DNA from 4 places in the Stenotrophomonas sp. YJH_SMC_119 genome. Region 4 is predicted to be linked to each of the others. Evidence: predicted binding sites of a transcription regulator. Region 4 holds the regulator's gene; each other region holds the start of a gene.
The links. Region 4 encodes FliA, which starts transcription of late flagellar genes. Its sites were predicted from a motif close to TAAAGTTTNNCNNNCNNNGGCCGATAA; they were not measured.

Region 1: AC5P6S_RS07435 (methyl-accepting chemotaxis protein) is a predicted target of FliA. The motif match lies at 1,987-2,013, and genes of this name have one in related genera.
Region 2: AC5P6S_RS01290 (methyl-accepting chemotaxis protein) is a predicted target of FliA. The motif match lies at 2,000-2,026, and genes of this name have one in related genera.
Region 3: AC5P6S_RS03710 (GGDEF domain-containing protein) is a predicted target of FliA. The motif match lies at 1,705-1,731, and genes of this name have one in related genera.

What each region holds. Positions count from the first base shown of each region.
Region 1 is NZ_JCAFRP010000003.1:310,897-314,595, reverse strand. Features, by position in the region: gene AC5P6S_RS07445 (hypothetical protein) at 1-316, opposite strand, end outside; gene AC5P6S_RS07440 (hypothetical protein) at 454-669, opposite strand; gene AC5P6S_RS07435 (methyl-accepting chemotaxis protein) at 768-1,958, opposite strand; gene hflD (high frequency lysogenization protein HflD) at 2,122-2,736, opposite strand; gene mnmA (tRNA 2-thiouridine(34) synthase MnmA) at 2,733-3,699, opposite strand, start outside.
Region 2 is NZ_JCAFRP010000001.1:274,220-277,918, reverse strand. Features, by position in the region: gene AC5P6S_RS01305 (hypothetical protein) at 1-243, shown strand, start outside; gene AC5P6S_RS01300 (M23 family metallopeptidase) at 179-856, opposite strand; gene AC5P6S_RS01295 (L,D-transpeptidase family protein) at 861-1,823, opposite strand; gene AC5P6S_RS01290 (methyl-accepting chemotaxis protein) at 2,056-3,699, shown strand, end outside.
Region 3 is NZ_JCAFRP010000001.1:815,974-819,672, reverse strand. Features, by position in the region: gene AC5P6S_RS03725 (S-(hydroxymethyl)glutathione dehydrogenase/class III alcohol dehydrogenase) at 1-389, shown strand, start outside; gene AC5P6S_RS03720 (YqcC family protein) at 398-757, shown strand; gene fghA (S-formylglutathione hydrolase) at 821-1,651, shown strand; gene AC5P6S_RS03710 (GGDEF domain-containing protein) at 1,840-3,285, shown strand; gene AC5P6S_RS03705 (hypothetical protein) at 3,325-3,699, opposite strand, start outside.
Region 4 is NZ_JCAFRP010000020.1:30,525-34,223, reverse strand. Features, by position in the region: gene AC5P6S_RS20085 (chemotaxis protein CheA) at 1-319, opposite strand, end outside; gene AC5P6S_RS20080 (protein phosphatase CheZ) at 322-927, opposite strand; gene cheY (chemotaxis response regulator CheY) at 927-1,319, opposite strand; gene AC5P6S_RS20070 (RNA polymerase sigma factor FliA) at 1,377-2,120, opposite strand; gene AC5P6S_RS20065 (MinD/ParA family ATP-binding protein) at 2,117-3,004, opposite strand; gene flhF (flagellar biosynthesis GTPase FlhF) at 2,991-3,699, opposite strand, start outside.

The sequences.
Region 1 (3,699 bases), on a different contig from region 4:
TCACCCGCACCTCGTGCCGTCGCGCGTTGAGTACGATGCGACCGCGCATCACCGGGAAGTAGCGCAGGCCGAAGCTCGGCGCGAAGCTCTCGCGGAACGCCATGCTGCCATCGGGCAGCGCATGGAAGGCCAGTTGCAGCCACTTGTCCTGCGGCAGGTCACGTTCCAGGCTGCCCAGCGAGAGCCGGGCCTGCATGGCCGGTGACGCCGCGATGCGTTCGTTGAACAGGGTGATGCCCCAACTGAAATAACCGGCCACCCAGGCCATCAGAAGGACGGTCTCGATCAGCAGGAGTGCGATCAGGGTGATGGCCATCGGTCTTCCATGAACGGGATCGGTGGATCATGCCACAACGATTTCGCCACCCCGGTAGATCCACGCCATGCGTGGATGTTGCGGCGAGGGCCAGGCGTCACACCGGCGGATGAAAGCCGTCCACCCATGGCGTGGATCTACTTCAGCGCTTCCCCGTCCAACCCCAGGTCCCAGGCCAGTCCCAGCAGTGCCTCGTCCGCCCGCGACGGGGCGGGGCGCGCGTCCGCCAGCTGCTGCAGTTCGCGGATCTCTTCGCGGGCGACCTCTTCCAGCTGCTGCAGCTGCTCACGCACGCTCGCGTTGCGCGGGCGCTCGGTATCGGTGAGGGAGGGCAGGGCGCGGATCAGGGTCATGGTGGGGGTACAGGATGCATCCAACGGCGGGTCACAGGCAAAGGCCCCGGACGAACCGGGGCCTTGCGGGCTGCCGGCGAGGGCAGCGGACATCAGGATCAGAACAGCTCGACGGTACCAGCGCCCATGCTCTGCTGGGCAACCGGCTTGTGCGGCGGGCGTTCCCATTCGCTGCGTAGTTCGCGCAGGCGGCTGCCGGTGCGCTGCAGGGCGGTGGCGATCTCTTCGTCGAACACGCCGCCGTTGCGATGCAGCAGTTCCTGCAGAGCCACCGCTTCGCGGTTGATCGCGGTCAGGCGGTCCAGGTGGGTGTGCACGCCGCCCAGCGCCTGGGTGGCAATGTCCTCGAACTGCAGGGCGCGCACCGCTTCGGCCACGCTGCCATCGATCGAACGGGCGCACTCGGACACTTCGCGCATGCCGTCGCCCAGCGAGGCGTTGATCTGCGCGACGTTGTCGAGCATCGCCGCCGCTTCCTGACGGGCTTCGCGGGAGCGGTCCATATCGCGCGAGGCCATGTGCGAGACCGTCTCGCGCACCTTGGCGATGGCGTCCTTGGAGCTGTGTGCCAGCTTGCGGATCTGCTCGTTGAAGGTGGTCGAGCGCTCGGACAGGTTGCGCACTTCGTCGGCGACCACCGCGAAGCCACGACCGGCTTCACCGGCACGTGCCGCTTCAATGGCAGCGTTCAGGGCCAGCAGGTTGGTCTGGTCGGCGATCGACTTGACGTCTTCCAGCAGCGCGAAGATGCCATCCAGGTGCTGCGCCATCTGGTCGATGTGCTGCACGGTGGTGCTGCTCTGGCCGCTCACCTGTTCCAGCGCTTCGACCAGCTGTTCCATGCGGTGGCTGGCGTGCTGGGCGAAACGGGCAACGTCGAGGCCGGCATTGCCTTCATCACCGGCGCGATCGACGATGCGCGACAGGGCCTGGCTCTGCTGGCGCGACTTGCGGTTCATTGCATCGAAGCTGCCGCCGAGGCTGGAGACGGCCTGGCGGATCAGGTCACGGGCGCGTTCCACTTCGCCACGCGAACCGTCGATTTCGTTGCCGACGAAGTTGCGCAGTTCGGTCAGCAGCTGATCCTGCTCACGCAGGACACGGGCGTGTTCGGGAGAGCGGTGCGCCTGGGCGCGGGTGGTCCACCACGCAAAGCCAAGCCAGCTCAGCGTCATCGTGGTCAGGATCGCCCAGCGCAGGGCGGCCGGCCATTCGAAACCGATGGCGAAGGGGAGCAGCAGGGTCAGAGCCAGGGGGGCGGCCAGACGGATGAAAATGCGTGAGTACATGGACGTTCTCGGGAGGTGCACGGAGGATGTATCGGCCGTACCCCCTTTCTCTTTAACGTCGATATGCCTCGAAGTGCATTCTGAATGCGCCGGTTTTCCGGCGCCTTGGCGGCTTCGGGGTCAGAGCCCTTTCCGTGCCGGAAAGGGATCCGACCCCACACCCTCAGGCCAGCTGCCGGTCCACGGCCTCGATCATCGCCTTGCGGCTGAACAGGAAGTCCCAGTAGCTGCCGCCCAGCTGCCGCCACAGCACCGCAGCGCGCACCGCGGCCAGCAGCAGGGCGCGGATCTCGGCCACCACGCCAGCCTGGCCCAGGTAGTGCGGGTTGCCCTGCACCATGACCCGCGGCTTGAGGTGGCTGATGGTGTCGGCGTAAAGGCCTCCCAGGTTGGCCAGCACGTCCGGGTGGCCGCTGTCGCCCAGTTCGGTGGCCTGGCGCTGGGCCCGCTCGATGCCCGAGGCGACCTTGTTCACGGTGGCGCCATCCTGAACGAAGCGGCGCTCCAGCTGCAGCACCGACAGGCCCAGCTTGGGCAGGATCGGGTCCTGGCCCTGGCTGCGGAAGTAGTTGTGCAGCAGGCGCAGGCCGGACTTCAGTGCATGGCGGTCACCGAACACCTCCTGCGGCGAGGACGCATCGACACGGAACACGCTGTCCACGGCGGTGCGCACGGCGGCGGCGTCGGAATGGCCGGTATCGGCGATGCGGCGTACCTGCTGCAGGGCCTGGGCAATGCCGGCCAGGGCCAGGACGCGGTCGTCGACAGTGAAACTCATGCAGCGATTACCTCAAAAGGGGAAGGGGTGGTGCGCAGGCGCTGTTCCAGCGGCGCATCGGTGGCGGCGATCACCGCGCCACCCAGGCACACGTCACCGTCATACAGCACCAGCGATTGACCGGGGGTAACGGCGCGCTGCGGGCGCGCGAAGGTGACCAGCACGCTGCCATCGTCCAGCACCTGGACCGTACACGGCTCATCGGGCTGGCGGTAGCGGGTCTGGGCGGTGCATTCGAAGCGCCGTGCCGGCGGCGAACCGGCGATCCAGTGCGCGGTTTCCGAACGCAGGCGCTCGGACAGCATCCACTTGCTGTCGCGGTCCTGGTCCACGTACAGCACATTGCTGGCCACATCCTTGCCGACCACGTACCACGGCGCGGCCGGGCGTCCACGCACGCCGCCGATGTTCAGGCCCTCGCGTTGGCCCAGGGTGAAATAGAACACGCCCGGATGTTCGGCGATCACGCTGCCGTCGGCCGGGTCGAGGATCTGGCCGGGCCTGGCCGGCAGGTAGCGGCCGAGGAACTCGCGGAAGTCACGCTCGCCGATGAAGCAGATGCCGGTGGAGTCCTTCTTGGCGTGGGTCGGCAGGCTGACGTCACGCGCGATCCGGCGCAGGTCGGTCTTTTCCAGGTCGCCGATCGGGAACAGGGTGGCCGCCAGCTGCTCCTGGCCCAGCTGGTGCAGGAAGTAGCTCTGGTCCTTGGAGCGGTCGGCGCCGCGCAGCAGCAGCCACTGGTGGCCGCGCTGGGTCACCCGTGCATAGTGGCCGGTGGCGATGCGCTCGGCGCCCAGCTCGCGGGCGGCATCCAGGAAGTGCTTGAACTTCACTTCGCGGTTGCACAGCACGTCCGGATTCGGGGTGCGCCCGGCGGCGTACTCGGCCAGGAAGTGCTCGAACACGCCCTGCCAATACTCGCTGGAGAAATCGCGGAAGTGGAATGGGATGCCGAGCAGGCCG
Region 2 (3,699 bases), on a different contig from region 4:
ACCGTGCTGGAGGTGGACCCGGCGCTGGCCGATCGCGCGGCCACCGTCGAGCTGCAGCCGCCACTGGACCTGTTGAAGCTGACTGACCTGGATTATGTCTGGTTGTGGCCGTTCTTCTTCTGGAAGGTGGCGGCACTGCTCCTGCTGATTCCAGGAGCTGCCTTGGCGGTGTTCACGTTCACTTTGCGGCGCTGGCAGCACCGGGCTTCGAAGCAGGCGGATTCAGCAGTGGATACGGATTGATCGATTCCCCCTTCCACCACTGCTTCTCCGGCCCCAGCACGTGCACTTCAAAGTGCAGATGCGGAGCCTCGGCACTGGCGTTGCCGGTGCTGCCGACATAGCCGAGGACGTCTCCGCGCTTGATCACCTGCTTCTCCGCCAGGCCATCGGCGTAGCGCTGCAGATGCGCGTAGTAGTAGCACCAGCGTCCGCTGGGCTCGAACTGGTAGATCGTCAGGCCACCGCGCTCGCTGTCGAACAGTTTTTCCACCGTGCCATCGGCCACTGCCAGCACCGGCGTACCGGCATCGGCCATGATGTCGATGGCATCGTGCACGCGGCCTTCGCTGCGCGCATCGGTGAACGTGTCGCGCAGCTGGGAGGCCAGGACGCCCTGTACCGGCAGCAGCAGACCCGACGGCGCATCCGCAGTCCGCGCAGCTGACGGTGCGGTGGCGGCGGGGGCAGGGGCCGTGCCGAGCGGCGCTACCGATCCCTTGGCCGGCGCCACAGCGGCTGCCGGTTGTGCTTCCGGCAGCGAGGCGGCTACCGGCTCGCCTGCATCGCGGCGCAGCCACCAGCCGGCCCCCAGTCCCAGCAGCACACCCAGCACGATCAGCTGCGAAAGACGCATCGGCTCACTCCTGCATCACCACGGGGACGGAGGTATCCACCGCATCGGCCACGCGCAGCGCATCCCAGTTGGTCATGCGCACGCAACCATGTGACTCGGTCTTGCCGACATGGCCGGGCTCGGGCGTGCCATGCAGGCCGTAGTGTGGCTTGGACAGGTCGATCCAGACCCGGCCGACCGGATTGTTCGGGCCCGGCGGCAGTGTCGCCTTCTTTTCGCCCTTGCGCGCATCCCAGAACAGCTTGGGGTTGTAGTGGAACGGCGGGTCGCGATACACGCCCAGGATCTTCCATTCGCCAATCGGCAGCGGATCATGCTGGCTGCCGGAGGAAACCGGCACCTGAGCGATAACCTTGCCCTGCGCATCCAGCAGCTGCAGGCTGGAATCGGACTTGTCGACGACCACCTTGGCCGCCTTCGGTAGCGGCGATGGTGCGACATTGGGCACCTGGATGCGGTTGCCCGCCTTGCTCAGATCCACGCCCGGATTGAGCAGCTTCAACAGCTCAGGGGATGCGTGGAAGCGTTCGCCCAGCGACTCTTCGACGTTGTTGAAGCCCAGCGATTTCAGTTTGGCCTGTGCGGCGGGGCCCTTCGGCACCGCCTGGAACGGCCCGGCGACATCCTCGCTGGTCAGCGTGTAGCTGGCCAGGGGGGTGACCGTATCAGCCTGCAGGGCCTGCCAGGTCGCGTCGTCCAGTTCACCGGTGACGGCCAGGCCGTGCGCCGCCTGGAAACCCGACACCGCGCGCCGTTGGTTGCTGCCTACTTCACCGTCGATCTGGCCGGGCGAGAAATTCGCGCGATCCAGCAGCACCTGGGCATGCAGGGCGGAACGTGCTGCGGTGTCCGGTCCGGCCTTCTCGGCAATGGGGGCGGGCAGTCCAGGCGGCGGTGCCTGCGCGAACGCCGGCGATGCCAGCAGCGAGAGAGCCAGCAGGGTGGATCGGTACACGGGTAATGGCATTGGGAACTCCAGCAGATGACGCCACCACCTTGCCTGCAGGCCGCGCCGAGCCGCCGTGAAAGAGATCTGACGTCTGCATGAGCAGTCGGGTCGTTGCGCCACCGTCCCCGCGCGGGTGCGGCCGGCCAAGGGCTCACCAAGGTGAATGGTGCCCCACGCCGTTGGCGGTCGGCGATCAAGATTGCCTGGCGGGCCGCCGATAACGCCACATCCCCCCGTTTTGGATGTACCGATGAACTACTTGAGGAATGTCAGGGTTGCCTGGCGTCTTGGGCTGGGCTTTGGCCTGTTGCTGCTGTTGGTTGCGGCCGTGGTGGCCACCGGCGCCACCGCCAGTGTCGTGCAGAAGCGCGCGATGCAGCAGGTGGTCGATGTCAGCGTGGCCAAGGTGCGCCTGCTCTCGCAGATGCTCGATGCCAACAACCAGATGATGGTCGTTCGCCGCGAGATGCTGATCCGCCAGGGCGATGACCGTGGCCATGATGAGCAGCGCATCGCCGATCTGGTCAAGCGCTATGAGGCCAGTTGGACGGCCTACCAGGCGCTGCCCAGCGACGCCGAGGGCAAGGCCATTGCCGAAACCATCGCCGCCAAGCGTGCCATCGCGCGTCCGCTCAACAAGCAGACCAGCGAACTGATGGAGCAGGGCGACTACCCGGGCGCCGTGGCGCTGACCCTGGGCCCGGTGCAGGAAGCCGCCAACGGCTGGAACAAGGCGCTGTCCGATGGCGTGGACTTCGAGGAGAAGGAAAGCCGTGAGGCGGCCGCCGAGGCGATCCGCTTGGGCGAGCGCAGCCTGCTGCAGCTGCTGGTGCTGGGCGGCGTCGCGCTGCTGGTGGGCATCGGTGCCTCGGTGATGATCGGCCGCAGCCTGACCGGCCCGCTGGCCCGCGCGGTGAACCTGGCCGAGCGCCTGTCCAGGGGCCAGCTGGATCAGGAGTTCCGCCTCGGCGGCCGTGACGAACTGACCCAGTTGGGCGAGGCGATGGCCAGCGTGCGCCAGAGTGTGCAGGCGGCGATCGGCGCGCAGCTGCAGATGGCCGAACAGCACGAGGCCGGTGCGATCCGCTACCGCATGGACGCCAGCGCCTTCCCCGGCGATTTCGGCCGCATGGTGCAGGCCACCAACAGCCTGGTCGAATCGCACGTGCAGGTGGAACTGCTGATGGCCGAAGTGATGCAGCGCTATGCCATCGGTGACCTCAGCCGCGACCTGCCGGACTACCCGGGCGAGAAGGGCACGCTGACCCGCACTCTGGCCGCAGTGAAGCAGAGCCTGATGGCGATCAACGCGCAGATCGATGCACTGGCCCGCGCCGCGCGCGCCGGTGATTTCAGCATGCGTGGCGATGCCGCTGCGTTCCAGTTCCAGTTCAAGGCGATGGTCGAGCACCTCAACGGCATGATGGCCAGTTCGCAGGCCAGCATAGCTGATGTCTCCGACGTGCTACGCGCGATCTCGCACGGCGACCTGACTGCACGCATGGACGGCGAGTACGACGGTGTATTCGCCCGCATGCGTGACGACGCCAACACCACCACCGCGCAGCTGACCGGCATCGTGCGTGGCATCCAGGTTGCCGCCGACAGCATCAACAACGCGGCGCAGGAACTGGCCGCCGGCAACAACGACCTGTCGCGCCGCACCGAGCAGCAGGCCGCCAACCTGGAAGAAGCCGCCGCATCGATGGAGGAACTGACCTCGACTGTGCGCCAGAATGCCGAGCTCGCTCGTCAGGCCGACAGTGAAGCGCATGCCGCCGGTGCCGCCGTACGCGAAACCGAGCAGGCGATGGCGCAGATGGCGTCGGTGATGGGTGAGATCGATCAGTCCTCGGCACGCATCTCGGAAATCTCCACCGTGATCGACGGCATC
Region 3 (3,699 bases), on a different contig from region 4:
TCGACAAGCCGATCCAGCAGGTCATCGTTGAAATGACCACCTGGGGCGTGGACCACAGCTTCGAGTGCATCGGCAACGTCAACGTGATGCGCGCGGCGCTGGAATGCGCGCACCGTGGCTGGGGCCAGAGCGTGGTGATCGGCGTGGCCGGTTCGGGCCAGGAGATCTCCACCCGTCCGTTCCAGCTGGTGACCGGGCGCAAGTGGATGGGCACCGCCTTCGGCGGCGTGAAGGGCCGCAGCCAGCTGCCGGGCATGGTCGAGGATGCGATGAAGGGCGATATCGAACTGGCCCCGTTCGTCACCCACACCATGGACCTGGACAAGATCAACGACGCCTTCGATCTGATGCATGAAGGCAAGTCGATCCGTTCGGTGGTCCACTACTGAGCCGCGTCATGGGCTGGTTCGATGCCCTGCGCCGGCCGCGTGCGGAAGACCCGCGCGCGGCCCTGGTAGCGCCGATCGAGCAGGCGTTGCGTGCGCTGGGCTGGGTCGACGGCGCGGTGGGGCCACCGCGTGCGGTGACTTCGGCCTTCGGCAGCGACGATGGCATGCCGTTCGAGCAGTGGCTTGCGCAGGTATTCCTGCCGCGACTGCACGAAGCCCGCGCCGACGGCCAGTGGCCACCACGCAGCGACGTGGCGGTGGCGGCGTATCGCAACCTGGACGGCCAGCCTGGCGTCGAATCGTTGCTGCGCCTGCTGGCACAGCTGGATGAACGGATCAACCAAGGCATCCACGCCGGGCGTGGATAACCCGACCAAGGTCGGCATCTACCAGAAGCACGCGTGCGCTGACGCGCCGCGCAGGAGAGCACCATGGAACGCATTGAACACCGCGCATGTTTTGGCGGCTGGCAGGACGTCTACCGCCATCATTCGACCACGCTGGGCTGCGACATGCAGTTCGCCGTGTACCTGCCACCGCAGGCGGAAACACAGAAGCTGCCGGTGCTGTACTGGCTGAGCGGCCTGACCTGCACCGAGCAGAATTTCATCACCAAGGCCGGCGCGCAGCGTTATGCGGCCGAGCACGGTGTGATCATCGTCGCGCCCGACACCAGCCCGCGCGGTGATGACGTAGCCGATGCCGAGGGCTACGACCTGGGCAAGGGGGCAGGGTTCTACCTCAATGCCACCCGCGCACCGTGGGCGAAGCACTACCGCATGCATGACTACGTGGCGCAGGAGCTGCCGGCGCTGATCGAGGCGAACTTCGCGGTGACCGACGCGCGCGCGATCAGTGGCCATTCGATGGGCGGCCATGGCGCGCTGGTGATCGCGCTGCGCAACCCCGGGCGCTATCGCAGCGTGTCGGCGTTTTCGCCGATCGTCGCGCCCAGCCACGTGCCGTGGGGGCAGAAGGCCTTCCATGCCTATCTGGGCGACAACCCGGCCGACTGGGCGCAATGGGATGCCTGCGAGCTGATCGCTATGGCTGACGAGCGCCTGCCGCTGCTGGTCGACCAGGGCGAGGCGGACGAATTCCTGCAGACCCAGCTGCAGCCGCAGCGCCTGCAGCAGGCCTGCGATGCCGCCGGCCATCCGCTGACCCTGCGCCTGCAGCTCGGCTACGACCACAGCTACTACTTCATCGCCAGCTTCATCGGCGAGCACATCGCCCACCACGCCCGCGCCCTGCAGGGCTGAGCGCTTTCCGGTAGCGCCGGCCGCTGGCCGGCAACCTGCAGCCCTGTGATTCATTGGGTTTGCCGGCCAGCGGCCGGCACTACCATCGCGGTGCACTCGGAGTGTCGTTTTGCCGCAGTGGATCACGCCGCTGTGGCGTGCCGGCGCGCTATCGTGCGCGTAGACGGCCTTGCGGATCGGGGGGATGCATGCCGGTAGTGCTGGCGCTGCTGTATGTGCTGTGCCATGGCCTGGTGCTGGCCCTGTGGCCTGGCCCCGCCGGGGTAGGCTCCTTCGTTTTCCTGACCGGCGCACCGCTGCTGGCGGCGGCCGCCTGCCTGTGGCGGGCCCGCCGCGACCGCGCGGCACTGGGGTGGCGCGCCACGGCATTGGCACTGCTGCTGTGGGCCGGCGGCATGGCGTTCAACATGATCGACGCCTTGGGCGCCGGGCGTGCTGATTTCACCCCGCGCGCAAGCCTGTTCCTTTACGTGCTGTATGGCGTGCCCCTGGTGTTCATCCTGGCCCGGGCACGCCGCGAGCGCCTGAGCATCAGCCTGATCGACGCGGCGATGGCGGCGCTGCTGGGTGTGCTGTTCTTCGTGCACACCGCATCGTTCGCCGCCCGTGTCGAGGTCGACGCCCATGCGATGTCCAACATGCAGCGCATGTTCGACATCCAGAACCTGTGTATCGCCGCGTTCGCCGTGGTGCGCTGGCTGGCCGGCGACGTGCCCGAACGGCGCAGGTTCTTCCGCGCACTGGCGCTGTACGCGATGGCCTATCTGCTGGTGGCCTACTACATCAACCATTACACATCCGACGATGCATTCGGTGCGTTCAACGATCTGCTGATCGACATACCTTTCCTGCTGATCGCCTGCCTGGCGCTGGACACGGTGCCGGACGCAGGCACAACGCCGCACCCGCGGCTGGCGAGGACGGTGCAGGCCGCCGGTCCGATCATCCTGCCATTGCTGCTGCTGGTGGTCGGCACGCTGGTGGTCGATCATGCGCGGCCGTTGGCCGTTGCCGGCTTCGTCGTAGCCACCCTTGGCTTCGGCCTGCGCAGCGTCCTGCTGCAGACCGATCTTCTGGAACGCCAGGCAGCACTGGATCAACTGGCGCGGCAGGATGGCCTGACCGGCGTGGCCAACCGCCGCGAGTTCGACGCACGGCTGACGTCCGAGTGGAATCGCGCACGGCGCAGCGGCACCGAGCTGGGCCTGCTGCTGGTGGATATCGACCACTTCAAGGCCTTCAACGACCAGCACGGCCATCCAGCCGGTGATCGTTGCCTGCAAGCGGTGGCCGGGGTGCTGAAGGCCATAGCCGGTCGCGGTGGTGACAGCGTTGCGCGTTATGGCGGTGAAGAGTTCGCCGTCATCGTGCCCGGAAGCCCGTTGTCGGGCGTGCTGGCGCTGGCCGAGCGGCTGCGCGAAGCGGTCGAAGCGCTGCCATTGCCGGAAGGCCCGGTCAGCATCAGCGTCGGCGTGGGTTACCTGCATCCGCCGGCTCTGGCCAGTGCCGATCAGTTGCTGGCAGACGCCGATGCCGGCCTGTATGCCGCCAAGCGGGCTGGCCGCAACCAGGTGATCCTGCATGCGCACGTGCTGGATGACGAGGGCAGCACGCACGGAACGATGGACTGCTGAGCAGCTCTCTGCATGCGATCACACGGGGGGCGCGACGGCTTATCGCTGCCGCAACCAGCCGGTCGGATCGAGCAGCCTCAGCCCGACCGGTGACAACGAGCGCTGCCGCAACGGCAGGTTTGCCGCCTGCACGGCCATCGCACAGCGTGCCAGTTGCCGGCGCAAGGGTGCCAGCGTGTCGTCTTCGCGGGGCCGCGCATGCCGCCATTGTGCGATGCGCAGCAGGCAGACCAGCAGGTCCAATTCGCTGGCGGCAATGAAGGGAGAGCCGGCCGGCAGCAGATCGATCGGAGCGGCGGGGGTGGCCAGCAGCGGCAGCAGGCCGATGAAGGCGTCGCATCCCTCCTGGCCAAGCCCGAGTCCGCTCAGCTGGGCAAGGCCATCGGCCTGCAGATCGGGGTCGCGCAACTGCCG
Region 4 (3,699 bases):
AGGACACGGCGTCCAGCATCGACTGCAGGTAGTCCAGCGATTGCTGGGCGGCGTCGAAGTGGTGGGCCTGCAGCACCGCCTGCCCGGCACGCGCGATGCCCAGGGCCTCTTCAGCGGCGTGGCACAGCTCGACCATCGCAGTGACGCCAAGGAAGCCGGCACCGCCCTTGAGCGTGTGGTATCCACGGAACACCGCGTTGAGCTGCTCGGTGTCCTGCGGTGCCTGCTCCAGCGACACCAGCTGTTCGCCCAGGCGATCCAGGATTTCCTGTGCCTCGATGATGAAATCGGCAGTGATGTCGTCGGATACCGCGCTCATGCTTACAGCCCCAGATCCGACAACAGGTCGTCGGCGTCGTTCTGCGAGACCGCGTGGCGGTCCAGTCCCTTCAGTGCCGGCCCGGCCAGTTCCGGGTCGGTGCGATGCTGTTCCGGCGGCAGGCCGAGTGCGCCGAAGCCCTCGTGCACGCGGCGGACGATGCCGACCACGCGACGGATGATCTGCCCGGTCAGGTCCTGGTAGCTCTGGGTCAGGGCGATCTCGGTCAGGTTGTGGCGGATGCGCTCGAGCTGCGCGTCCTGGCCCGGCTGCAGGCCTTCAGCACGCAGCTGTTCGGTCAGGCTGCGGCATTCCTCGGCCAGGTCCAGGGTACGGTGCGTGGCCTGTTCGGTCATGGCCACCACGTGGTCCAGGCGTGCGCAGGCGTCGTCCAGCTCACCGGCCTCGCTGGGCACGGTCGGCAGCTCACCCAGTGCCTGCCCCAGCTCGCGGGCCAGCCGCGAGAGGCCGCTCATCATCGGCTGCGTTCGCAGCGCGACCAGTCCGTCGATGCGCTGCCGCCAGGCGGCCTCGTCACCGGACTCGAGTGCGTCCAGGGCTTCCTGCAGGCGCAGGGCGAGGGCGCTCTTGTCGACCGTGGTATCCATCAGGCGCTGGCCGCCAAGCGTTCGAAGATCTTGCCGAGCTTCTCTTCCAGCGTCTGCGCAGTGAACGGCTTGATGATGTAGCCGTTCACGCCGTTCTGGGCGGCTTCGATGATCTGTTCGCGCTTGGCTTCGGCGGTGACCATCAGCACTGGCAGGGTCTTCAGCTTGGCATCGGCACGGATCGCCTTCAGCAGCTCGATGCCGGTCATCACCGGCATGTTCCAGTCGGTGACCACGAAATCGAACGGCTGGCTCTGCAGCAGCGACAGCGCGGCATGCCCGTCCTCGGCTTCGGCGGTATTGGTGAAGCCCAGATCGCCCAGCAGGTTCTTGACGATCCGACGCATGGTCGAGAAGTCATCGACGATCAGGATGCGCATGTTCTTGTTCAAAGCAGAGTTCCTTTGTTGTTCATTCCGGGCGGCCGGGGGCAGCCGCCTCGGGCATGTTCATTCTTCCAGGCCGGCGTCCGCCGCCTCGAAAATCTTGAGCCGGCCACGCAGGCGCAGCACCGCCTGGCCGTGGATCTGGCAGACCCGCGACTCGCTCACGCCGAGCACCGCGCCGATCTCCTTCAGGTTCAGTTCCTGCTCGTAGTAGAGCGAGAGCACCAGCTGTTCGCGCTCGGGCAGGTGGCCGATGGCCTTGCCCAGCTCGCGGCCGAACTCACCACGCTCCAGTACCTGCTGCGGGGTCGGGCCGCCCTGGGCGACGGTGTCCAGCTCGCCCTGGTCCTCGATGCGCGACTCCAGGCTCAGCACCTGGCCACGGGCGGCGTCTTCCATCAACCGCAGGTATTCGGGCAGCGGCATCTCCATCGCTGCGGCCACTTCGGTGGCGCTGGCGGCGCGGCCGCTGCTCTGTTCCAGGCGGCGGATGGTGGCGGCGGCATCGCGTGCACGGCGGTGCACCGAGCGCGGCACCCAGTCGCCACGGCGGATCTCGTCGATCATCGAACCGCGGATGCGGATCGAGGCATAGGTCTCGAACGAGGCGCCCTGGTCGGCGTCGTAGCTGCGCGACGCTTCGATCAGGCCCATCATGCCGGCCTGGATCAGGTCGTCCACTTCAACGCTGGCCGGCAACCGCGCGGCCAGGTGGTGGGCGATGCGCCGCACCAGGTCCGAATGCTGGGCGATGACCTCGTTGGCCGCCGAGCGCTGGACTTCCCTGTACTGGGCTGCGCCTTTCATGCGGCCACCCCGCGCTGCTTGAGGATGCGCTCGAGGAAGAACTCGACGCCGCCACGCGGTTCGGTCGGCGCCTGCCAGCGTGCGGTGCGACGCGCGATCTCGGTGATCGCCAGCGCGGCCGGGCTGGACGGGTAGGCCTTCACCACCGGCTGCTGGCGCTGCACCGACAGGCGCAGCCAGTCGTCCTGCGGCACGCAGCCCAGGTAGTTCAGCGAGACATCGGCGAGGAACTTCTCGCACACGCGGGTCAGCTTTTCGTACAGCACGCGGCCCTCGTTGGGGTCGCGCACCATGTTGGCCACTACCTGGATGCGGTCCACGCCGCGTTCGCGCGACAGCACCTTGATCAGCGCGTAGGCGTCGGTGATCGAGGCCGGCTCGTCACAGACCACCACCACGGTGTCCTGCGCGGCCTGGCAGAAGGTCAGCACGCCGTCGGTGATGCCTGCGGCGGTGTCCACCACCATGATGTCCAGTTCGCGTTCCAGCTCGGAGAACACGTTGACCAGGCCGACGTGCTCGGCCGGGGCCAGCTCGGCCATGTGCCGGCGGCCGGACGCGGCCGGCACCACCAGCACGCCGTTCGGGCCTTCGACGATGACGTCGTCCAGCGAGCAGCGGCCGGCGACCAGGTCGGCCAGCGTGAAGGTCGGGTTCAGCCCCAGGATCACGTCGATGTTGGCCAGGCCCAGGTCGGCGTCCAGCAGCAGCGTGCGCTTGCCCATGCCGGCCAGTGCCACCGCCAGGTTGGCGGACACATTCGTCTTGCCCACGCCGCCCTTGCCGCCAGTGACGGCAATGGTGCGCACAGGGCCGAGCGGCTCGCTGCGGGTGGCCGACAGCGGGAAGGTCTTGGTCAGCTTGGCGTACTCACGCGACGGCATGGTTCAACTCCGGGTTGCAGGGCATATCGGCCGCGCGGCGCAAATCTTCAAGGCGAAGTACGAGATTGGCCGCACTGGCCCGGTGCAGGTCCTCCGGAACGTCCTGGCCATCGGTCACCCAGGTGATCGGGAGGGCGTGGTCCACGGCCACTGACAGGGCGTTGCCGAAGCGGCCGGTCTCGTCCAGCTTGCTCAGCACCAGGCCCTGCAGGTTGGCGGCGCCGAAGCGGCGGACCACCTCGTCCATGTCGCCGAAGCTGGTGTTGGCCGGCAGCACCAGCAGGGTGCGTACCTGGCGGGCGGCGCGCAGCCACTGCAGCTGCGCGGCCAGCGCGCGGTCGCGCGGGCCCAGGCCGGCGGTGTCGATCAGCACCAGCTTGTAGTCCTTCAGGCGTTCCAGCAGCTGGTCCAGGTCGGTGCCGCTGTTGGCCTCGTGCACCGCGATGCCGAGCTGGCGGCCGTAGCCGTACAGCTGCTCGCGGGCGCCGATGCGGGTGGTGTCGGTGGTCACCAGGGCCACATCGCGCGGCGCATGCTTCTCGGCGAAGCGCGAGGCCAGCTTGGCGATGGTGGTGGTCTTGCCGGCGCCGGTCGGGCCGACCAGGGCGATCACGCCGCCTTCTTCCAGCGGGTCGACCGGGGCGATCGGCAGCTTGCGCGAGATCAGCCCCAGCATCAGGCCGCGGCCACGATGG